Regions from separate parts of the Brevibacillus sp. NL20B1 genome, predicted to be linked through region 1. Evidence: riboswitches for the same ligand, from Rfam matches in the RefSeq annotation. Region 1 holds a riboswitch; each other region holds the start of a gene.
The links. Region 1 has a riboswitch for cobalamin ahead of KDN35_RS03655 (ribonucleoside-diphosphate reductase subunit alpha). Riboswitches for the same ligand answer to the same signal wherever they lie in the genome.

Region 1 (3,270 bases):
GCAGGACGTCGATCCGGTTCACATCGATCACGTTGTCCAGCATCCGCACCTGGATGGGGATCAGCCGCTCCAGCACGTTGGCAGGCACGGCGCGCCCCAGGTTGATGCTGGAGAGATTGCAGACGACGAAATCGCCCGGCGTTTTCCGAATCACGATCTCTCCGTCCTGCAGCACTTCTTCTGTCACCGTGGTGGGCGACATGTTCTGCAGGATTTCCGTGCACAAATTGCTGGAGTAAATCATGCCCGCATGTTTGTTGGGGTTGGCGCGGTTGACGGTATCCCGGTAGAACATGAACGGCGTGCCCGTCTCCAGCTGGGAGATCATGATCCGCTTCATGATCTCGATGGCGGGTACCGTCACGCGGCTCAAGCGGGGATGCCGCACGCACGCCTCGTACCGTTCGCGGAACGTGCCTCGCCCGGGCTCCTCATCGTAGCAATCCTCCAGCGAAAAGCCCATGACGGTGCGCACTTCATGCGGATCAAACAAGTGAAACTCGGCCCGGTTTTCCACCGCTTCCATGAACAGATCAGGGATGCACACACCCGTAAAGATGTCATGCGCCCGCAGGCGTTCGTCCCCGTTGTTCATTTTCAAATCGAGAAACGCCAGGATGTCCTTGTGCCACACGTCGAGATACACGGCAACGCTGCCGTTGCGCGTTCCGAGCTGGTCGACGCTGACCGCCGTATTGTTCAGCTGGCGAATCCACGGGATGACCCCGCTGGATTTGTTTTCATAGCCGCGGATGGAAGAGCCGCGCGCCCGCACTTTTCCCATGTACACGCCGATGCCGCCGCCCATCTTGGACAGCCGGGCGACGTCGGTGTTGGAATCGTAGATGCCCTGCAGAGAGTCGTCGACCGTGTCGACAAAGCAGCTGGAGAGCTGTCCGCCCCGTGCTTTGCCGGCATTCGCCATGGTGGGCGTTGCCACGGTCATGTACTGATGGCTGAGCGCCCAGTAGGCTTCCTTTACCAGCGCGAGTCTTTTTTCGCGGGGTTCCTGCAGCATGAGGTGCATGGCGATGACCATAAACCGCTCCTGGGGCAGTTCATACAGGCTGCCGGTGTAATCCCTCGCCAAATACCGCTCGGCGAGAGTCACGATCCCCAAATAGGTAAACAGCTTGTCCTTTTCCGGATCAATCTCCCGTTCCAGCTCCGCAATCTCTTCCGGACGGTAGGCGGTCAGCAGTTCCTGTTTGTAAATGCCCTTTTCCACCAGCTGTTTCAACAGGTTCAAAAACGAACCGTAGGGACGCGCAGGACTAAAGGAATACGCCCGGCTGCGGGCCGCTTCGTGATACAGGGCAGCGAGGTACGCCCTGGCGGCGACGTAGGTCCATTCCGGCTCCTCTTTGGAGATCAGTTCGGCGGCCGACATGGCAACGATTTTTGCCGCTTCCTGTTCCGTGAGCGTTTTGTGTTTGGCTCTGATGGCCGCCGACTGGATGACGGCATCTGCGCGCAGCCGGGGAAAATCGGCCAGAATGTCGCCAATCAGCGATGTAATACGTTGGTCAATGCCAGAGACAACCGTTTGCAATCTATCCCTCTCCTTTGCGGTTCATGAAAAAAGCATCCTCTCCCGTCGGGTAGAGGATGCTGATGTTGCCCATGTGGAAACAAACATGCCTGTGTCAAAGCGGAACGTGCGCCAGAAAGAGCGGCACGCCGCCGGTGACCGATTCCACACCTCCCCATCCTCGTGGTTCCAACGGTGTTGTCTTTGTGGCAGGTCTCCTGGCTCATGGATCATCGCTTCTCTGAACCTTCCCGTCGATGCGATCGACAGTGGCATCTGACAGAGTCGCTCCCCATTTACAGTGGCGGGACCGCGCCGGACTTGCACCGGTCTTCCCTTTTAAGCGCTTGCCGGAATCCTGGTCAAGCGCACCACAAAGCGTACTATATATGGTTGTATGAAGGTACTATAACACAATATGTTGTGGGAGGGAAGACTGATCTTGGCTGGCCGCTTCCAAAAAAGCGGGTCCGGTCCAGTGACTAGCTGTCACAAAACCGCCAAGCATTGCGCGCCCTGCTTTTCCCTTGCCAATCTGTTATAATGAGACGAGTATGGAGATTGCACTGGGCAAGGAGTGAGCAAACGGTGAGCTATGCGTATCTTAAAGCCCACGTAGGCGGTTGGGAAGTGGCATTCATCCTGCTGATCGTCGGGTACATCCTTTTCCGTCTCGGCAAGGAAAAAGTGGGCAACATCGTTCACATGTTTCTGCGCGTGATGATGGTGATTGTGGTCGTGACAGGCGGTTGGATGTTGTTTAAGTTCCACACGGGAGACGTCCTGTACTATGTGAAGGGACTGCTGGGGATTGTCGTCTTCGGGCTGATGGAAATGGCGCTGGGACGGGCACGCCGCCAGGAAGCCAGCATCGGATTTTTCGTTGGCGCGCTCGCGCTGATGGTGCTTGTCATCCTGATCGGGTACCGCGTAATCGTGTAGGCGGCCGGTGCTTTGCACACACGTCGAAAAGCTTTCACTCGGATCAAAAGGTTCCGGGTGGAGGCTTTTTTTGTTGTTGTTCGCTAAGACAAGCGGCGCCAAGAGCGGCGGATGCTCGCGGAAGCGGAGTGCGCCGCGAATCAGAACGGTCTGATATAGAATGGAGAACTTCTCCACATATATCAATCAATATGGCGGAATGCTCCGCTTTTGCATATAATGGCGGTAGGAATAAAGCTGTTTTCTTTTGGTGATAAACGGAGGAGGACGCCGATGACGGTAAATCAGAAAGAGCAGACGGCCGGCGCGTCCGGCGGCGCGGCCAAAACCAATGCCACCCTGCTGGGCATTCAGAGTTTGCGGCCGTCGTTTACCAAATCTGAGCAAAAAGTGGCGGAGATCGTACTGAGCCAGACGGAGAGCGTAATTTACTCTTCCGTCATCGACCTGGCGGAAAAAGCGGGCGTGGGCGAAACCACCGTGCTGCGCTTCTGCCGCAAGATCGGTTTTCGCAGCTACCAGGAGTTCAAGCTGGCGCTGGCCCAGGAGCTGGTCCATCCGGTGAAAAACCTGCACGGTGAGGTAACGGAGGAGGATTCGCTGACGACCATCGCGCAAAAGGTGACGGCCACCAACATGCAGGCGGTTGGTGACACCAGCTCGCTCATCGACCCGGTCGAGCTGGAGCGGTGTGTCGACCTGCTGCAAGCCGCCAACACGATCCACTTTTACGGCGTGGGAACATCCGGGGTGACGGCCCAGGATGCCAAATACACGTGCTTGCGCCTGGGGCTGAA
Region 2 (3,270 bases), on a different contig from region 1:
CGGCAAACGGCACGGTAAAGAGCACGAAATACAAGCAGGACAGTGCCGCGAGGGAACGGCACATGAGGGTCACTGCCCGGGCGACGCCGTCCGTGGTCACATAGATCACCCAGCCTCCCCACTGCCAGGCGGCCAGGACATTGGCGCCGCTGCTCCACCCGGACGAAGGCGCCGCTTCCACCAACAGGGCCGGCATTCCCGCGGCCAGAAACGAACATGCGAGAACGAGCCCGACCAGGTAGACGCGCCAGGGAATGCGGGCGTAGGCGACAATCCAGATGCTGATCCAGACAAAGGCGGCAATCTGCACGGGCGGATGGCTGACCAGGACGATCAACATCAGCGCCACGGCAAACAGCAGCTTGCAGCCGGGGGACAGGCGGCGCAGCCGGTTGGTGTAGGCGAGCGTATCCAACTGGTCGATCATTGTTCTTTGCCGTTGTTCAACCGACCCCGGTACAGGCCGATTGCATATCCGATAAATCCGGCGCCCAGCGCGGCCTGCACGGCAAACAGCAGGCTTTCCGTCTCGCCGCCCGGCGGCTCCACAAGCGGCTGGAACCAGGGCTCATAGTCGGGGGCCACTTCTTTGATCGCTTCTTCCGCCGCGCCGTCCGCTCCGCCAAACTCCGAATCTTTCACCAATATCAGCGGCAGCACGGCCAACAACGCCACCAGCAGCAACAGCACCCGGTTTGACCAGCGTTTCACTTACATCCCCTCCCGTTTGAGCAGCGGCAGTTGCGACAGTTCTTTTGCATTGTACGACTGCAGCCAGTTCCAGACGAGCACCGTCAGCAGTCCCTCGCTTATGGCCAGCGGCACCTGCGTCAGCGCGAAGATGCCGGCAAATTTGGCGAACGAGGCGGCGACACCACCGGATGCTGCCGGAAACGCCAGCGCCAGCTGCAGTGACGTCACCACGTACGTGGTCAGGTCGGCCAGGGCAGCCGCCAGAAACACTGCCACCCGCTGGCCGCCGTTGGCCCGCAGCACCAGCCGATACACCCCGTAGGCCACAAACGGCCCGACCACTGCCATGGAAAACGCGTTGGCCCCCAGCGTGGTCAAGCCGCCGTGGGCGAGCAGCAGGGCCTGGAACAGCAGCACCAAGGTGCCCAGCACCGACATGACCAGCGGACCGAACAGGATGGCTCCCAGGCCGGTCCCGGTCGGGTGGGAACTGCTCCCGGTCACAGACGGAATTTTCAATGCGGACAGAACAAAGGCAAACGCCCCCGCCACCCCCAGCAGCAGCTTCAACTCGGGGTTATCCTGGACCAGCCGCTTGATGGAGCGCAGGCCCAGCAGGAAAAAGGGCAGAAACGCGGCCCACCAGAACAGCGCCCACTCCACCGGCAAAAAGCCTTCCATGATGTGCATGGCGTGTCCGGTCTCCGGCTCATTCAGCAGAAAGTACAGGACAAATCCCGTCACAAGCATTCCGCTCATCAACGAACGCGAACGGCTCATCGAGCATCCTCTCCCTATCTGGTTCGACATCCAACGTCCAAGAAAAAAACTCATCCGGCCGGATGAGCTTTGCGCAATGTGAATAGACGACTACTTCCTCAAACAAAACAGTCGTACTGCCTGGGCTCACCTCTCCTTTCCTCGAAGGCTGTTGGGTGCGGCAGCTAGGTAGGTCTCCTGGCTTCCAGATCATCACGCTCTTTTGCCTTCCCCGTCCGGCGAGCGGCGAGTGGCCTGTCAAAAGAGAATTCCCTGGTTACAGTGGCGGGACCGCTCGGGATTTTCACCCGATTCCCTGTTACCCCTTATCCGCATAAGGGCACCTAGCTCCGTTGTATTCGGTTTTTTTCCTTTCCATCTTGGACGTTTGCGTCCATTATAAACGAGCCCCCGCGAAAGCAAAAGAGGGGAGAATCGTCTCCGAGGTGCGCTATCTATCGTGCGTCCACGCCTACCGCGTCGCTGATGCGGGCAAACCCGTCCTTCTTCAACAGCTGCACCAGCCGTTTGTTAATCTGCCGCGCAATACCCGGCCCGCGGTAGATCATTCCCGTGTACACCTGCACCAGGCTGGCGCCGGCGCGAATCTTGCGGTAGGCGTCGTCACCGGTGAAGATGCCGCCCACTCCGATGATCGGCACCTTGTCCCCCACTTCCTGGTAAATTTCTCTCACCCAGGCGGTGGACCGCTCCTCCAGCGGCTTTCCGCTCAAGCCGCCCGCTTCTTCTGCGTACGGGTGGTTTTCCACCCCATCACGGGACAGTGTGGTGTTGGTGGCGATGATGCCGGCCGCCCCTTCGGCCACCGCGGCCCTGACCACGTCACTCATCTGCTCGTCCGCCATGTCGGGCGATACCTTCACCAGGATCGGCTTCGCCTTGGCGCCGCGCATCTCCAGTTCGGCCGCCTTGGCCTTCACTTCGCGGAGAATGGACCGCAGGCTGTTGGCCTCCTGCAAGTCGCGCAGGTTGGGCGTGTTGGGCGAGCTGACGTTGATCACAAAATAATGGCCGTACGAATAGAGCAGGTCCAGGCACTTGCTGTAGTCGGAAGCCGCTTCTTCATTGGGCGTCAGCTTGTTCTTGCCGATGTTGATGCCGATCGGGATGTCGGCATAGGCGTAGTCCAACAGGTTTTGCGAGGCGGTGTAGGCGCCGTAATTGTTGAACCCCATGCGGTTAATGACCGCCTGCTTCTCCGGCAGGCGGAACAGCCGCGGCTGCGGATTGCCCGGTTGTCCCTGCGGCGTGATTGTGCCCACTTCCACGAATCCAAAGCCCAGCGAAGCCAACGCGTGATAGACTTCGGCGTTTTTGTCAAATCCGGCGGCCAGGCCGACTGGATTGGGAAAGCGAATGCCCCAGAGCGTTGTCTCCAGACGTTCGTCGCGGAACTGATACACCATCTTCAGGATGCTTTTGCCCGGTGCGGAGTTTTCCACTGACCGGAGCAGGTGTATGGTCTTCTCATGCGCTTCTTCTGCGCTCATCTTAAACAGGAATTTTTTGACCAGTTGATACATCACTGCACTCCTCACTCGTTCTACTGCCTAGTAGCATACCATATTTGCAAAAGGGTGCGCACTACGAGAGAAGTACCCTTTCCCTTCGGTTACGGAAAAACTTCTGCCGCGATACGAGGATAGACCCTGGTCCATTGGCAGCAGACGGCTGTTTCGGTTCCTACTCCTCCCGTCTGCAGGCAGCCGGCCCCTCTAGCAACTAGTATCCTCATTCCCTATGCCTGTATTCTCTTAAACCCGATCTCCCGACAAAAAAACTGCCTGCCCCGATTGG
Region 3 (3,270 bases), on a different contig from region 1:
GCGCATGCAGCAGTTGCACACGTATATGGAAAAGGAAGAGTTGGACGCGGTGTTGATCACCTCGCCCAAACACGTTTACTATCTGACTGGCTTTTTTACGGAACCCCACGAACGCTTCATGGGCCTCATCATCCCGGCGCAGGGCGAACCGTCGTTGATCGTCCCGGCGCTGGATCGTGAAGCGGCGGCAGCGGCGGCTTCCGGGGTCAAGCAAATCCTGACGCATACCGATACGGATAATCCGTATGACGTGTTGAAGCAGGCGCTGCCCGCCGGAGTGACGCGGTTGGGCATCGAGAAGAGCCACATGACTGTGGAGCGCTTTGAAGCGATGAGCGCGGTCGTGTCGGCCAAGCGGTACGCCGACGTGGAGGAACCGCTCCGCGAAATGCGGTTGATCAAGTCGGCGGAGGAAGTGGCCCGCATCAGGCACGCCGTGCGGCTGGTGGAACAGGCACTGAGCGAGAGTCTGAAAAAAGTGAAACCGGGTGTCACCGAGATGGAGATCGTCGCCGAACTGGAATACCAGATGAAGCGGTTGGGGGCTGACGGGCCTTCGTTTGACACGATGGTGCTGGCCGGCGAAAAATCGGCGCTGCCGCACGGAACCCCGGGCAGCCGGCAGGTGCGCGAGGGAGACCTGCTGTTGTTTGACCTGGGCGTGGCGGCTGACGGCTACGTGTCCGACATCACCCGCACCTTTGCGATCGGCGAGATCAGTGCACAGCTTCGGGAAATCTACGAGACGGTGCTTGCGGCCAACGAAGCGGCCATCGCTGAGGTGCGTCCGGGTGTCACGCTGGCTCACCTCGACCAAACGGCTCGCCGCGTAATCGAGGAAAAAGGGTATGGTCCGTATTTCATGCACCGTCTGGGGCACGGATTGGGCATGGACGTCCACGAATATCCGTCGGTTCACGGACAAAACCAGGACGTGCTTCGTCCCGGCATGGTCTTCACGATCGAACCGGGGATCTACCTCCCGGGCGTGGGGGGCGTGCGAATCGAGGACGACGTGCTGGTGACCGACAGCGGCTGCGATGTATTGACGCAGTTCCCGAAACAGCTGACCGTCATCAGGTAAGGCTCAGACGAAAAACGAATATGGTGTTTCACGGTGCCGTCCGGGTGCAGGTCCGCCCGGGGGGCTTAAAAGGGAAGTTCGGTGAAAGTCCGACGCGGTCCCGCCACTGTAACGGGAGCGCCCTGCGACAGCCACTGTCTCGCCGGTCTGGCGAGATGGGAAGGTGCAGGGAGCGATGAACCCAAGCCAGGAGACCTGCCGTGAAGCGATCACGCTTTTACCCACGAGGATGGGGATGTGTGGAAAGCAGGGGACAGAAAGAAACGGCGCTCCGCGTCTGTTCTTTTGTCGTGTCCGCATGCAGACAGGCATCTTCCGTCCAATACGGGAGATGCTTTTTTGTTTGTGCGTAAACATGTGAGCCAGGTTTACAACAGGCAGGCGAGTATGTATTGGTGCTTTCGTCGGGGATGGCCTCTCCGTAGTCGGGGCGGCCATCCAGGCACTTGTCCGCAATTCCCTCGCTGATCCCGACATCCTGGGCGTCTCTTCGGGGGCGTCGGTCGGGGCGACATCGGTCATGCTGTTTGGCGCACTCCCGCTCCCCTGGACCCGTTTTTCGCCATAAACGTTGTAACATTTCGTCGGCCGGCCGCATCTAAACAGGTGAATGCACACGAAGGGAGGCGCGCCGCGTGGAAAAACTGCAGCCGACGGTGGAAGCGGTGCTGGAACAGATCATGCGGGAATACGGGACGCGCGTGCTTCGCCTGGTCACCTTGATGGTGAAAGACCGCAGTCTGGCGGAAGACATCACGCAGGACGTCTTTTTGAAAGCGTACCGTCACCTGCCCCGTTTTCGCGGCGAGAGCAGCATCCGCACCTGGCTCTACCGGATCGCCGTGAACGAGTGCAAAGGGTGCCTGCGCTCCTGGGCGTTTCGCAACCTGCTGCCTCGTTCCTGGATCAGCAGGGAGAGCGACGTGTCCGCGGAGCGGCAGGTCATGGAGCGGGCGCAACGGGACGAGCTGGTTCGCCTGGTGCTGGAGCTGCCGCCGCTGTACCGCCAGGTGATCGCGCTGCACTACTACGCCGATCTGTCCATCGCGGAAACGGCCGAAGTGCTTGGCGTGACGGAGGGAACGGTCCGGACACGGCTGCACCGCGCCCGGCAGCAGTTGAGACAGCGGATGGAGTCAAGGGAGGAATGGGAATGGAACGGGACAAATGGCTGCGAGAGCTGAAGGAGCGGGCCGACGAAACGGTGTGCAAGGACGTGACGTTTACCCCCGGAATGGAAGAAGCCGTGCGAAAGCGCATCAGACAGCGGTCGCAGCGGCAGAGGCGCGGACCGCTTCTGGCGTCGGCGTCCGCTGCGGTGACGCTGCTGGCCCTGTGGATGTGGTGGCCCGATGCGCTGCAGCCCAAGCAACCGGCCGCCCCTGGCCCCGCGCCGAAGACAACCGCACCGCCGCTGTTCGGCCTCGTCTCCTCTCCTCCCGTGCTGTGGAAAACGTCGCCGCAGATGGAGACGGTCCATGACGGCAAACCGTTCCGCTATGTCGGCGAGAAGCCGGTGCGCATCATCACGGATGAGCTGTACGAAGGACAGATGCAAAACGTGTTCTGGCTGCTGAATGGTCCGTTTGCCCCGGAAGTGAATCTGGTCGGGTGGAGCACCGAGGGGGAGCGCGTGGATCTGGGCAGCTACCGGGTGGCGGGACCGCAGTATGACGCGGACGGCCATTTTCCTTCCGGCATCGTTTTGCCGCATGCGGGTATCTGGAAGCTGCAGGTCGTCTCCGGCGGCAAGCATTTCGGACAGGTGTTCGTCGAGGTGAAGGAGGGCGTGTCGCCGGCCAACCGGGAACTGGTCACGCCGCTGATTACCCGCTACCTGCAGAGCATCCGGGGTGATCTTGACTGGCTCGGCGGTGAGCGGGACGTCAAACTGGATGTAATCGGCGTGGAAGCCCCCAATGCGGAGAACCGGCGCGTGTACGCATGGGTGCAGATTACCGGCAGGGGCGGGGACCAACAGCAGCTCGCGCTCAGCGCCCCGATGGTCTTTGACATCGCGTACAGGGTCTCTCGCGGCGGCAGCGCCGGGTACCAGGTCACAAGCCACCGCATGCCGGAGGACGGCAGCCGTTACCAGAGCAGCCTCGAGTCGATGTTTCCGCCGCAGATCGTGCAGAAACTGAAAAGGTACGGCTCTGCACACTGACAGGGCCGTACCCGGGTGC

Region 2: linked by a shared signal. The riboswitch ahead of KDN35_RS12930 (energy-coupling factor ABC transporter permease) and the one ahead of KDN35_RS03655 (ribonucleoside-diphosphate reductase subunit alpha) in region 1 are both predicted to bind cobalamin.
Region 3: linked by a shared signal. The riboswitch ahead of KDN35_RS06665 (iron chelate uptake ABC transporter family permease subunit) and the one ahead of KDN35_RS03655 (ribonucleoside-diphosphate reductase subunit alpha) in region 1 are both predicted to bind cobalamin.

What each region holds. Positions count from the first base shown of each region.
Region 1 covers NZ_JAGTPT010000003.1:115,972-119,241, reverse strand. Annotated here, with positions in the region: gene KDN35_RS03655 (ribonucleoside-diphosphate reductase subunit alpha) at 1-1,531, opposite strand, end outside; cobalamin riboswitch at 1,723-1,922, opposite strand; gene KDN35_RS03650 (YisL family protein) at 2,120-2,473, shown strand; gene KDN35_RS03645 (MurR/RpiR family transcriptional regulator) at 2,747-3,270, shown strand, end outside.
Region 2 covers NZ_JAGTPT010000017.1:69,657-72,926, forward strand. Annotated here, with positions in the region: gene cbiQ (cobalt ECF transporter T component CbiQ) at 1-427, opposite strand, end outside; gene KDN35_RS12925 (energy-coupling factor ABC transporter substrate-binding protein) at 424-711, opposite strand; gene KDN35_RS12930 (energy-coupling factor ABC transporter permease) at 712-1,473, opposite strand; cobalamin riboswitch at 1,624-1,815, opposite strand; gene KDN35_RS12935 (quinone-dependent dihydroorotate dehydrogenase) at 1,908-2,996, opposite strand.
Region 3 covers NZ_JAGTPT010000007.1:50,921-54,190, reverse strand. Annotated here, with positions in the region: gene KDN35_RS06670 (M24 family metallopeptidase) at 1-1,084, shown strand, start outside; cobalamin riboswitch at 1,099-1,301, shown strand; partial or broken gene KDN35_RS06665 (iron chelate uptake ABC transporter family permease subunit) at 1,467-1,622, shown strand; gene KDN35_RS06660 (sigma-70 family RNA polymerase sigma factor) at 1,720-2,268, shown strand; gene KDN35_RS06655 (hypothetical protein) at 2,238-3,251, shown strand.